Regions from separate parts of the Brucella tritici genome, predicted to be linked through region 2. Evidence: predicted binding sites of a transcription regulator. Region 2 holds the regulator's gene; the other holds the start of a gene.

Region 1 (6,336 bases), on a different contig from region 2:
CCGCGGCCAAGGAGACAGTAAAATGAACAGCGAACCCCTGCTGAGAGTAAACAGCCTGTCGAAATTTTACGGCAATCGCCGGGGCTGTGCGGACATTTCCTTCAATCTGTGGCCGGGCGAAGTGCTGGCCATCGTCGGCGAATCCGGTTCTGGCAAAACGACGCTCCTGAATAGTCTGGCAACCCGTCTGGAACCGACGTCTGGCACGGTTGAATACCGGATGCGCGACGGTGAATTCCGCGATCTCTACAAGATCGGCGAGGCGGAACGCCGTTTCCTGATGCGGACGGACTGGGGTTTTGTGCATCAGAACCCGGCAGACGGATTGCGCATGACGGTTTCGGCTGGCGCCAATGTCGGCGAACGTCTGATGGCAGTCGGTGAACGCCATTATGGCAATATCCGCTCGACGGCCACGGAATGGCTTGGTCGTGTCGAAATAGCTTCCGACCGTATCGACGATCAGCCACGCGCCTTCTCTGGCGGCATGCGCCAGCGCTTGCAGATTGCCCGCAATCTGGTGACTGCGCCGCGTCTTGTTTTCATGGATGAACCGACCGGCGGTCTCGACGTGTCCGTGCAGGCACGTCTTCTCGACCTGCTGCGCGGTCTGGTGAGTGATCTTGGCCTCTCGGTGATTATCGTTACTCACGATCTCGCCGTGGCCCGGCTTCTGTCCCATCGCATCATGGTCATGAAAGACGGCCATATTGTCGAGCAGGGCCTGACCGACCGAGTTCTGGATGACCCGCAGGCGCCTTACACGCAGCTTCTTGTGTCGTCTATCTTGCAGGTTTAGTAAATTAAAACAGATATTTATCGCACGTTGTTCCTAAATTAGCCGAACTTCTTGCGTGAGGTGAAAAATGTCTATGTTGCAAACATCAGCCCCGCTTGCCGTCACCGATGTCACGAAAACCTTCGTCATGCATCTTCAAGGCGGCATTGAACTTCCGGTCGTTCGCGGCGTGAATTTTGAACTCCATGCCGGTGAATGCGCCGTGCTTGGCGGTCCTTCGGGGGCTGGCAAAAGCTCGATCCTGAAAATGGTCTACGGTAATTATGCGGTCAATGGTGGTTCAATCCTGATCCGTCATGCCGACGCGGTTGTCGATCTTGCCACTGCCGATCCGCGCGAAGTGCTGGCCGTTCGGCGCGATACGATTGGCTATGTCAGCCAATTCCTGCGCACATTGCCGCGCGTGGCGGCAATCGATGTCGTTGCGGAGCCATTGGTGGCTCGCGGTGTTGATCGCGAAATGGCGCTGAAACGCGCTCGCGAGCTTCTGTCACAACTCAACCTGCCGGAACGTCTGTGGGCCTTGCCGCCTGCGACTTTCTCCGGCGGTGAACAGCAGCGCGTGAATATCGCACGCGGTTTCATCACGGATCATCCGGTATTGCTGCTCGATGAGCCGACCGCCTCGCTTGATGCGAAGAACCGTGCGGTCGTAGTTGATCTCATCAAGACCAAGAAGGAGCAGGGCGTCGCCATGCTCGGCATTTTCCACGATGAGGACGTGCGCACGGAAGTTGCCGACCGGATTATCGACGTGACAGCTTTCTCGCCGAGGGCAGCGGCATGACCAAGCTATCGGTAGAACCGCTGGTGTATGAAACCGCCATCGTCAGCGGTTGCACACTCGGTCGTTATACGGAGATCGGCGAGCGCAGTCGCGTTTCGGAGACTGTACTCGACGACTATTCCTATCTCGGCGTCGATTGCGAAATCTGGTGTGCGGAAATCGGCAAGTTTTCCAACATCGCCAGTCATGTGCGTATCAACGCCACCAACCATCCGACATGGCGTCCGACGCTGCATCATTTCACCTACCGCGCCGGTGATTACTGGCCGGAAGAAAAGGATGAGACGGAGTTCTTTGATTGGCGTCGCGGCAATGCCGTGAAAATCGGTCACGACACATGGCTCGGCCATGGCTCCACCATCTTGCCGAGTGTGACGGTTGGCAATGGTGCCGTTGTCGGTGCTGGTGCGGTGGTGAGCAAGGACGTGGCCCCCTATACGATTGTGGGCGGCGTACCGGCGCGTCTCATTCGCGAACGCTTCGACGCTGCGACCGGCAATCGTCTGGATCGACTGGCCTGGTGGGACTGGAGCCATGATCGTCTGCGCGATGCGCTCGATGATTTCCGCGCGCTCGATATCGAAGCCTTCCTCTCGAAATATGAAACTGCCGCCAATGCAAATGCGGTCATGAAAGAGCTATCCAATGGCTAATGAAATCGTTCTGAAAAATGCGCAGATCGTGCTCGCTGACGAGATTGTTTCGGGTTCAATTTTGATCCGTGACGGTAAAATTGCCGCCATCGATCAAGGCTATGCCAATGGCGGCGATGACATGGACGGCGATTATGTCATTCCGGGTCTCATCGAGTTGCACACCGACCAGCTCGAAAGCCATTATGCGCCGCGTCCAAAGGTGCGCTGGAATGTCGATGCAGCGGTTCAGGCGCATGATGCGCAGGTAGCAGCATCCGGCATCACGACAGTTTTTGACGCGATGCGTGTCGGCACGGACTATGACCGCGACTTCGTGGGCAAGGATATGCGCATGCTTGCGGACGCCATTGAAAGCGGTGTTCGCGAAAACCGCCTGCGTGCAGACCACTTTCTGCACCTGCGCTGCGAAGTTTCCTCAGCAGATTGCCTCGAAACATTCGAGCTTTTCGCAGGCGATGACCGCGTAAAACTCGCTTCGCTGATGGATCATGCGCCGGGACAGCGTCAATTCGTTGATCTTGAGACCTATCGCACTTATTACATGCGCAAGATGAAGCTCACGGATGAGGAGTTCCGGGTGCATTGTGAGAAGCGCATGGCGGATTCGGACGCCTATTCGGCCAGACATCGTCGCGCCATTGCCGAACTGGCGGCGACGCGCGACATCGTTCTGGCCAGCCACGATGATGCGACCTGCGCCCATGTCGATGAATCGCTCGACCATGGCGTGCGGATTGCCGAGTTTCCGACCACGATGGAAGCCGCCAATGCTTCCAAAGGCGCAGGCCTCTCAATCCTGATGGGCGCGCCGAACATCGTTCGCGGTGGCTCCCATTCGGGCAACATCGCTGCACGCGATCTCGTCGACAATGGCAGCCTCGACATCCTGTCTTCGGATTATATTCCGTTCAGCCTTATTCAGTCGGCTTTCGGCCTTGCTTCGGGCGAGCGTCCGATTGCGCTGCCACAGGCCGTCCGCCTTGTAACCAAGAACCCGGCTGATGCCATGGCCATGGATGATCGCGGCGAAATCGCTATCGGAAAACGTGCCGATCTGGTTCGCGTGCGCCCGAAAGGTGCGATCCCGGTTGTCCGCACTGTCTGGCGCGAAGGCGAACGGGTGCTCTGATGCAAATGCAATCCGATATGCCGAAAGGCTGTTTCGTCGCCGTCGTCGGCCCCAGCGGGGCCGGCAAGGATACGATCATGGATGCAGCGCGTGTGGCCCTTGCGGGCGACACGCGTTTTCATTTTGTACGTCGCATCATCACACGCCCGCAAATGCCGGGAACCGAAGATCATGACAGTCTGGATGAGACAGCATTTGCAAAATCGGCAGGCGAGGGAGCTTTCGCCCTGCACTGGCAGGCACATGGGCTGAGCTATGGCTTGCCGAAATCGCTTGAGGATGAAATCGCCGAGGGCACGGTGGTGATAGCCAACGTTTCGCGCCGGGTTCTGGGCGATATCCGCAGGCTCTACACGTCGCGCTCTGTGGTTGTGATAACGGCCCGGCCGGACGTTCTGGCAGAACGGCTTGCATCGCGTGGTCGCGAAAGCCGGGACGAAATCACCGCGCGGCTTGCGCGTGAAGTGAGCTTCGATGACGGTGCCAGGGATGTTGTCACAATAGACAATTCCGGCGATGTCAACGCATCCACAGAGACCTTCCTTCATCACCTGAAGGAAATAACCGCTAAAACAATAGCTTAGGGAAAACACCTATAGCGGCGTGTAAATTTACACAAACGTCATTATGCTTTCATTGCAGTGTCATGGAAGCAATTCAGAGTAAGCATGAATGGAGACGAATTCATGCTTCAACTGAAAAACATAACGCGCCGCTATAATGACAAGGTGGCGGTTTCGGGTGTGGACCTCGAAATCGAGCCGGGCACGTTTGTGGGGATTATCGGGCGCTCTGGCGCGGGCAAGTCGACGCTGCTGCGTATGATCAATCGCCTCGTCGAGCCATCCGAGGGAACAATTCACTGGGACGGTCGCGATGTTACCGGGCTCAAGGGTTCGGGGCTGCGTGACTGGCGCGCTCAATGCGCGATGATTTTCCAGCATTTCAATCTGGTTGACCGTCTGGATGTTCTGACCAATGTTCTGATGGGGCGTCTCAACTATGTTTCGACGCCGAAATCGCTCCTGCGTATCTGGAGCGATGAAGAACGCCTGATCGCTCTTTCCGCCTTGCAGCAGTTCGATATTGCGCATCTTGCGGCGCATCGCGCTGATGAACTTTCGGGCGGCCAGCAGCAGCGCGTGGCGATTGCCCGTGCGCTCGTCCAGCAGCCGCGCATCATTCTCGCCGACGAGCCGATTGCGTCGCTCGATCCGCGCAACACCCGCAGCGTCATGGACGCCCTGCGTCGCATCAATCGCGAATATGGCATCACGGTTCTCTGCAATCTGCACTCGCTCGATATTGCGCGCAGCTATTGCGACCGCCTCGTCGGCATGTCTGCCGGCAAGATCGTATTCCGCGGCACACCGTCGATGCTGACAGATATGGCATCACGCGACCTTTACGGCATGGAAGCCGCTGACGTCATCGACGCCGATGAGCAGCAGGATGAGCCAATGCCGATGCCAGTTCCGCAGTCGGCTGAAGCCGTTCTGCGCCAGCTTTCCGCCTGAGCGCACAAAGCTCCGGAAAAGAAACACGCTCCAAACTCAGGATTAACAGGAGATACCTATGCTTAACCGTAGAAACTTTCTGGCGGCTGCTGCGCTTACCGCAACGCTGACCATGCCAATGATGGCTTCCACTGCTCAGGCTGCTGACTGGAGCAAGGATTATCCGGAAATCGTTCTGGGCGTGATCCCGGCTGAAAACGCTTCGACCACTTCCGACCGTTACGCGCCTCTGGCTGCCTATCTCGGCAAGGAACTCGGCACGAAGGTCACGCTGCGCGTCGCCAACGACTATGCTGCCGTCATTGAAGGCCAGCGCGCCGGCAACATCCAGATCGCATTCTATGGCCCGGCTTCCTATGCGCGCGCCGTCATGACCGGCGTTGAAACCACTCCGCTCGTCAACCAGCGCCATGACACCGGCGTCAACGGCTATTACTCGGTCGTTTATGTTCGCGCCGACAGTCCGTACCAGAAGATGGACGACCTGAAGGGCAAGACTATTGCTCTCGTCGATCCGAACTCGACCTCGGGCAACAATGCGCCGCGCTTCTTCCTCAACCGCGAAGGCTATAGCGTCGATACGTTCTTCGGTAAGAACTTCTTCGCTGGCAGCCATGAAAACGCAGTCCTCGCACTTGCGCAGGGCACCGCTGACGCCGCTGCCAACTCCTGGAACTCGGAAGACGATTCCAACCTGACCCGTATGGTCAGCCGCGGCGTTCTGAAAGACGCCAACGGCAAGGCAATGACGAAGGACGATTTCCGTGTCATCTTCAAGTCGGACTTCCTTCCTGAAGGCCCGTTCGCCGTTCTCAGCACGCTGCCAGACCAGTTGAAGGCAGACATCAAGCAGGCTTTCCTCGATATGCCAACCAAGGACAAGGCTGGTTTCGACGCTCTTTCCGACGGCAAGGACAAGGAATTCGTAGCGACCGAAGCCAAGGAATATGAGCCAATCATCGAGATGCTCAAGTTCAACGACAAGGCTCGCAAGTCTTAATCCGTAGAACAATTGAAGTGCCCGGAACGTAACCCGTTCCGGGCATTTTTATAGGAAAGATCGCATGACGGTATCCTCACTCGACGGCAACGGTGCAAAAGGCCTGCTTGCCGATTATCGGAGAGAAGTCGGCAAACGGCGTCTCTACGGTATCGCGCTGCTCCTCGCGCTTGTCGTTGTCGCTATTGCTGCCTCCGTCGTTGCCGATGTTCGGCCGGGCACTCTGGTTGAAAATCTCTTTCGCTTCACAAGCTATCTCGGTCGCATTCTGCCGGATCTGACGATTGCCAATTTCTGGGGCGACCTCGCTGCCTGGTACTGGAACCTCGGCGGCTGGCTCAAAATGCTGTTTGAGACGCTGCTGATCGCCTATCTGGCGACATTGATCGGTGCAGTCGTCGCTTTCGCCGCTTCCTTCGCGGCTTCATCCAACATGGCTCCCAATTCG
Region 2 (6,336 bases):
GCTTCAAGGCCAATACCGACGCTTTTGCCAACTGCCTGATGCGACTGGACCTCGATCGCAGAGCTGACAGGCGTGCCTGGCAGAATCAGGTCGATTTCTACGACACCCAGATGGTGATCTATCGCCCGATCTACCGCTGAGACTTTCGCTGGAAAGCGACAACAACCAGCTAGGAAATCAAAACGCCGGTCGGGGTGAACCAGACCGGCGTTGCAGATTATCAGATTATAAAAGCGCTTCTTACAGCGGCGCTTCGGGACGATCCTGCGACAGAAGAAGCGCACCAATGGCATCAGCCTGCTTCTGGCTTGCCGGAGCATAGCCGAGCGATGTCGGTTGCGGAGCCGTCGTATCGAATTGCGGCTGGTAGGAGGCCACCTGCATATGTGGTTCCTGCTGAGATACTGCTCCGCGGTGACGCGCCAAGCGGTCGCTACGAGCCTGCGGACCGGCACCGACACTCTGCTCCACGCTTTGAGCCTTTACAGCTTCCGCGAGCGCCACCTGAACGGTTGGCTCCGTTCCCGGAACCGGACCGGTCTGCGGCAGTGTAACGTCATAAGACGGATCCTGCGGAAGAGACGGTGATTGCGGCGAATAGGCCATAGCCAGATTGTAGGGCTCCTGCGGAACTGGATTTTGCAGCGAGCCGTCACGATTGCGCTTCTCGTAGAAGGAATTTCCACCGGCCACGAGCACGTAATGCATGTTGTTGTAAGGGAATTTCAGACCCGCCGTGTGAAAGAACATGGCGTTCTTGAGTTTTGGATGGCGCTCGCCTTTCAAGACTGCATCGGCGGCAGCCTGAACGTCGGGCAGCGCCTTGGAATTCATCTGGCGGGTGAGAACACCGGGTGCAAACTGGTTCTTCTGACCGACAACGCCGCAAATCGTATCCGGATAACGTCCCGACGCGAGGCGGTTCATAACGACGGTGCCGACCGCCAGAAGACCATCGGAACTTGAACGGTTGGATTCGAAGAACATCGCACGTTCAAGACAATTCTTGTCCCGTGTGGTGTAGGTGTAGGTCTTTACGCCATTGACGGACTTGACGTGGCTTGCCGCCGTCTTTTCCGAATTGGCTTTTCCCGAGGTTCCGGTCGTCGTGCAACCGGTCACCACGAAAGGCGCAACCACCAGCCCGATAAGAACGGGTAATTTCCACTTCGCGGCGCGCGTCAATGGCTCAGTCTCATGTTAGGACCCTTAACTGATCCAGTCATCCATTCAGGCGAACACATCTGGAACGATGCGCGCGAACGTCTGACTGCGGTGCAAGTCAAAGAGGACGAAGATCAAAGTCACACGCCCTACTGTCGCTTAATCGAATTCAAGGTTTTGGAATTTTTAGGCCAAAAAAAGGCGACGGGTCAAATCCCAACAATGCTGGAGGCGACTAAAATGTCCAAAAGCAACTCCGAATCGAGAGTGCGAATATGCCTACAAGCCCTTTAAATATATTAACAATTTCTTAACAAGAATGGCCAATTCAGATAAGATATTGATTTAATGAGATTCAAAGTCTCGTAATACACGCCATATCCCTGCCTTAATTCGCTTTTGCTTGTACATTTTTTGCATACACATTTGTGGTGTTTCAAATGATCTGCGGAGTTTCTGTTTCGAGGCGGGTTCCGTTGCTCTTCGTCAACTTTCGCAACATGTTTGTAACATCGCGTGAGATGAGACTTCTGACGCCTGTTTCGGGTCGTTGCAATGCGAATCGGGCGAGTGCGATCTGCATCACGCAAAGCTTGGCCGGAAACAAAAACGACCCGCCAAGGAAACTTCGGCGGGTCGGACAAGTCCAGTTCTTGAAGTCTCAGATAATGGCGTCCGTCACCCGAAAGAATAACCGGCACCCCGAACGGTGCGAATGGGATCGAGGGCCCGACCGACATTGATCGCTTTGCGTAACCGTCCTACATGGACGTCCACCGTGCGATCATCGACATAAATGTCCGGTCCCCAAACGCCATCCAGAAGCTGGCTGCGCGAGAAAACACGACCAGGCGACATCATGAAATATTCGAGCAGGCGGAATTCCGTCGGTCCAAGACGAACTTCCTTTTCCTTACGATAAACGCGATGCTGCTGGCGATCGAGAACCAGATCGCCCACTTTCAGCACATGCGAAAGAATGCTCGGATTGGACCGGCGCAGCATGGCTTTGACGCGCGCCAGCAGTTCCGGCGTCGAAAATGGCTTCACGACATAATCGTCCGCACCAACGCTGAGGCCGCGTACCCGTTCGCTCTCCTCGCCACGTGCCGTCAGCATGATGATGGGTAGGCGTTCCGTTTCCGACCATTGACGCAGGCGGCGGCAAAGCTCGATGCCAGATACGCCCGGCAGCATCCAGTCCAGAATGAGCAGATCCGGCACGTTCTCGCGCAAGGCGATTTCGGCCTCGTCGCCGCGCAGCATCGTATCGACCTGATAACCCTCTGCCTCAAGATTGTAGCGAAGCAGCACGCTCAGCGCCTCTTCGTCTTCGACCACAGCGATTTTGGGTGCCTGTGACATCCAGTATTTCCCTATCCAAATTCGGCGGGCGGTGGATAAAATCCCCCCAATCGACCGCGTGCCGCCGCGCTATTCACTCATTCTCACCCGCCGGACCAAAGTCCGGCTGGCTGTAGTTCAGGGTTTACGTGCCTCATCCACGACAATACCGTGGCTCAGGTCTTCCTTCGGTCGTTCGGCCGGCATTTGCAGGCCGGTCACAATGTAATAGACGGTCTCCGCAATATTAGTCGCATGATCCCCGATGCGCTCGATGTTCTTCGCGCAGAACAGAAGATGCGTGCAGGCGGAGATATTGCGCGGGTCTTCCATCATGTAAGTCAAGAGTTCGCGGAACAGAGACGTGTACATGGCGTCGATCTCGTCGTCGCGGTCGCGAACGACGTTGATCTGCTGTACCGAGCGCGATGCATAGGCGTCGAGGACGTCCTTGAGCTGGGTCAGTGCCAGTTCCGCCAGTGTTTCGAGCCCGCGATAAAGCTTTACCGGCTGACGCGATTCCGAAACGGCGGCAACACGCTTGGCGATGTTCTTACCCAGATCGCCCACGCGTTCCAGATCGGCAGAAATGCGGATCGAGCCGATGATCTCACGCAGGTCCACAGCCATAGGCTGACGCTTGGCGATAATCATCACAGCCTTGTCGTCAATCTCGCGCTCACTGGCATCGAGGATAAGATCGTCGGAGATGACGCGCTGTGCGAGCGCATTGTCCGCATTGACGATAGCGGCGACCGACTGCTCGACCATACGTTCCGCATGTCCGCCCATTTCGGCGATCTTATGGGAGAGAAACTTCAATTCCTCATCGTAGGAGCGAACGGTATGCTGAGACGGCATAGTAGACCTCGTAATATAAATTGCGGGGAAGCCGCACTGTCTATCTGTTGAAGCGCAGTTCCGGATCAGCCGAAGCGTCCGGTGATGTAGTCCTGCGTGCGCTTTTCGGTAGGCGCGGTGAACATGGTTTCCGTGTCCCCCACTTCGACCAGATTGCCGAGGTGGAACATGGCAGTGCGTTGCGAAACGCGCGCGGCCTGCTGCATGGAGTGCGTGACGATCACGATCGTATAGTTCTGGCGCAGTTCGTCGATCAGCTCTTCAACCTTCGCGGTGGCAATCGGGTCAAGTGCTGAACACGGTTCGTCCATGAGGATGACTTCCGGGCTCACCGCAATCGCGCGTGCGATGCAAAGGCGCTGCTGCTGGCCGCCGGAAAGGCCGGTGCCCGCATCGTGCAGACGGTCCTTCACTTCCTCGAACAAGCTCGCCTTCTGCAAGCTCGTCACGACGATTTCTTCAAGATCGGTCTTGGTACGGGCGAGACCATGAATGCGCGGACCGTAGGCGACATTTTCATAGATCGATTTCGGAAATGGGTTCGGTTTCTGGAACACCATGCCAACGCGGGCGCGCAGTTCGACGACATCGATCTTCGGATCGTAGATGTCTTCATTGTCGAGCGTGATCTTGCCGCCAACCTTGCAGCCCTCGATCGTGTCGTTCATGCGATTGAGCGAACGCAGGAAAGTGGACTTGCCGCAACCGGAAGGGCCGATCAGCGCCGTGACCATCTTTTCCTGGATATCCAGATCGACGTCGAACAGCGCCTGCTTCTCGCCATAAAATACGCAGACCTTGTCGCCGCGCATCTTTATGGAATTGGCGTTGGCGTTCATTTTTTCTCCTACGGCTTTCTCGAGAGATCGTTCAGTCATCAGATTCATAGCTTTCGACTCCCGTTTTACCAGCGGCGCTCGAAGCGGCGGCGCAGAATGATTGCTGCAATATTCATCACGGCAAGGAACAGAAGCAGGACAATGATAGCGCCTGACGTGCGTTCCACAAAGGCGCGTTCTGCTTCATTTGCCCACATATAGATCTGCACCGGAAGAGCAGTCGACGGGTCCATCGGTGTCGACGGTACGTCAGCGACAAAGGCCACCATGCCGATGAGAAGAAGCGGTGCGGTTTCACCAAGCGCGTGGGCAAGACCGATGATCGTGCCGGTCAGGATGCCGGGTGCGGCGAGCGGCAGGACATGGTGGAACACCATCTGCGTTTTCGACGCACCAAGACCAAGAGCTGCGGCGCGAATGGAAGGCGGTACAGCGCGAAGGGCGGCGCGCGTTGCAATGATGATGGTGGGAAGCGTCATCAGTGTCAGCACCAGACCACCGACCAGAGACGCAGAACGTGGCAGGCCGAAGAAATTGATGAAGACTGCAAGCCCGAGCAGGCCGAACACGATGGATGGCACGGCCGCCAGATTATTGATGTTCACCTCAATCATGTCGGTGAACCGGTTCTTCTTGGCGAATTCTTCCAGATAGATCGAAGCGGCGACACCGATCGGCAGCGACAAGCCTAGAACGATCAGCATCATGTAGAGAGAGCCGACCAGCGCAACGCCAAGACCGGATGTTTCCGGGCGGCTGGAAGCGCCGAAGGTGAAGAGACCGGTATTAAAGGCCTCCTTCATGACGCCCTCTTCCGAAAGCGTCTTCATCCAGCCAATCTGACGGTCCGAAACCTTGCGGTTCGTCTCTGGCACGGAAAGGTCGATCTGCCCCTTGAAAGCGGAATCGATGTCGGCGCCTGCCAGAACCGGAACGGTCTGCGTCGTGCCGATGAGCGATGGATTGTCCATCACAAGCTTACGCAACTGAATACGCACGCCGTCCGAATAGAAGCGGCCAAGATCGCGCATCGCCGGACGGTCTGTCGTGGCAACACCCAGCTTTTCAGCCAGCGCATTGCGCACCAGCAACGGATAGTTGGCCGTGATCAGCACATTCGGATCGGTCGCGCGCTTGTTGCCCGGATCGATCACGCTCTCTTCAAGCTTGACCGGCAGATAAAGCGTCGTCTGCCAGAAGGCTGTATAGCCCTTGGAGAAGACCGAGAAGAGGAGTGCGCACAGGAAGAACACGCCGATGGCAATCGCAGCAATACCGTAATAGCGGAAGCGGCGTTCGGCAGCGTAGCGGCGTTTCAGTCCGATATCGCGACGTGTCGGCTGTACCGTGGCGCCCTGGGCGTTGAAGGTCGTATCGGTCATTATTCGTACTGCTCCCGGTACTTGCGCACGATGTGCAACGCAAAGATGTTCATGATCAGCGTCAGGACGAAAAGCGTGATGCCGAGTGCAAAGGCCACCAGCGTTTGCGGCGAGTTGAACTCAAGGTCGCCGGTAAGCTGGTTGACGATCTTCACCGTGATGGTGGTCATCGCCTCGAATGGATTGATATTGATGCGCGCCGCAACACCTGCGGCCAGAACCACGATCATGGTCTCGCCGATAGCGCGGGATGCGGTCATCAGAAGCGCGCCGACAATACCCGGCAAAGCAGCCGGAAGGACCACGCGCTTGATGGTTTCAGAACGGGTTGCTCCAAGACCGAGCGAACCGTCGCGTAAGGTCCGTGGCACGGCAGTGATGATGTCGTCCGAAAGCGAGGACACAAAGGGGATCAGCATCACGCCCATGACAAGACCGGCGGTCAGAACGCTCTGCGCCATGATGAAACCCTGCCCGCCTGCAATGGCAATCGAAAGATCGCGCAGGAATGGTCCGACAGTCACAAGGGCGAAGAAACCGTAGACGATGCTGGGGATGCCGGCCAGAAGCTCGAGGACTGGCTTTACAACTGTGCGCACTCGGGGCGAAGCATATTCCGCCATATAGATTGCCGAGAAAAGCCCCACCGGAACGGCGAACAGCATGGCCACAAGCGCGATATAGAGCGTACCCGCCAGAAGCGGGATGAGACCGAACTGGCCTGTTTCACCACCCGAGCCGGCTGC

The links. The regulator PhoB, encoded in region 2, activates phosphate uptake and scavenging genes when phosphate is short. The targets are predictions, from matches to a motif close to TGTCATNNANCTGTCAT.
Region 1: a site for PhoB is predicted at 3,992-4,008, ahead of phnC (phosphonate ABC transporter ATP-binding protein). Genes of this name have one in related genera too.

What each region holds. Positions count from the first base shown of each region.
Region 1 is NZ_WBVY01000001.1:463,258-469,593, forward strand. Features, by position in the region: gene F9K94_RS02330 (alpha-D-ribose 1-methylphosphonate 5-phosphate C-P-lyase PhnJ) at 1-26, shown strand, start outside; gene phnK (phosphonate C-P lyase system protein PhnK) at 23-799, shown strand; gene phnL (phosphonate C-P lyase system protein PhnL) at 867-1,586, shown strand; gene F9K94_RS02345 (DapH/DapD/GlmU-related protein) at 1,583-2,239, shown strand; gene F9K94_RS02350 (alpha-D-ribose 1-methylphosphonate 5-triphosphate diphosphatase) at 2,232-3,371, shown strand; gene phnN (phosphonate metabolism protein/1,5-bisphosphokinase (PRPP-forming) PhnN) at 3,377-3,955, shown strand; gene phnC (phosphonate ABC transporter ATP-binding protein) at 4,058-4,888, shown strand; gene phnD (phosphonate ABC transporter substrate-binding protein) at 4,947-5,888, shown strand; gene phnE (phosphonate ABC transporter, permease protein PhnE) at 5,953-6,336, shown strand, end outside.
Region 2 is NZ_WBVY01000003.1:267,864-274,199, reverse strand. Features, by position in the region: gene F9K94_RS11185 (hypothetical protein) at 1-140, shown strand, start outside; gene F9K94_RS11180 (cell wall hydrolase) at 241-1,185, opposite strand; gene phoB (phosphate regulon transcriptional regulator PhoB) at 1,843-2,529, opposite strand; gene phoU (phosphate signaling complex protein PhoU) at 2,647-3,369, opposite strand; gene pstB (phosphate ABC transporter ATP-binding protein PstB) at 3,435-4,208, opposite strand; gene pstA (phosphate ABC transporter permease PstA) at 4,274-5,590, opposite strand; gene pstC (phosphate ABC transporter permease subunit PstC) at 5,590-6,336, opposite strand, start outside.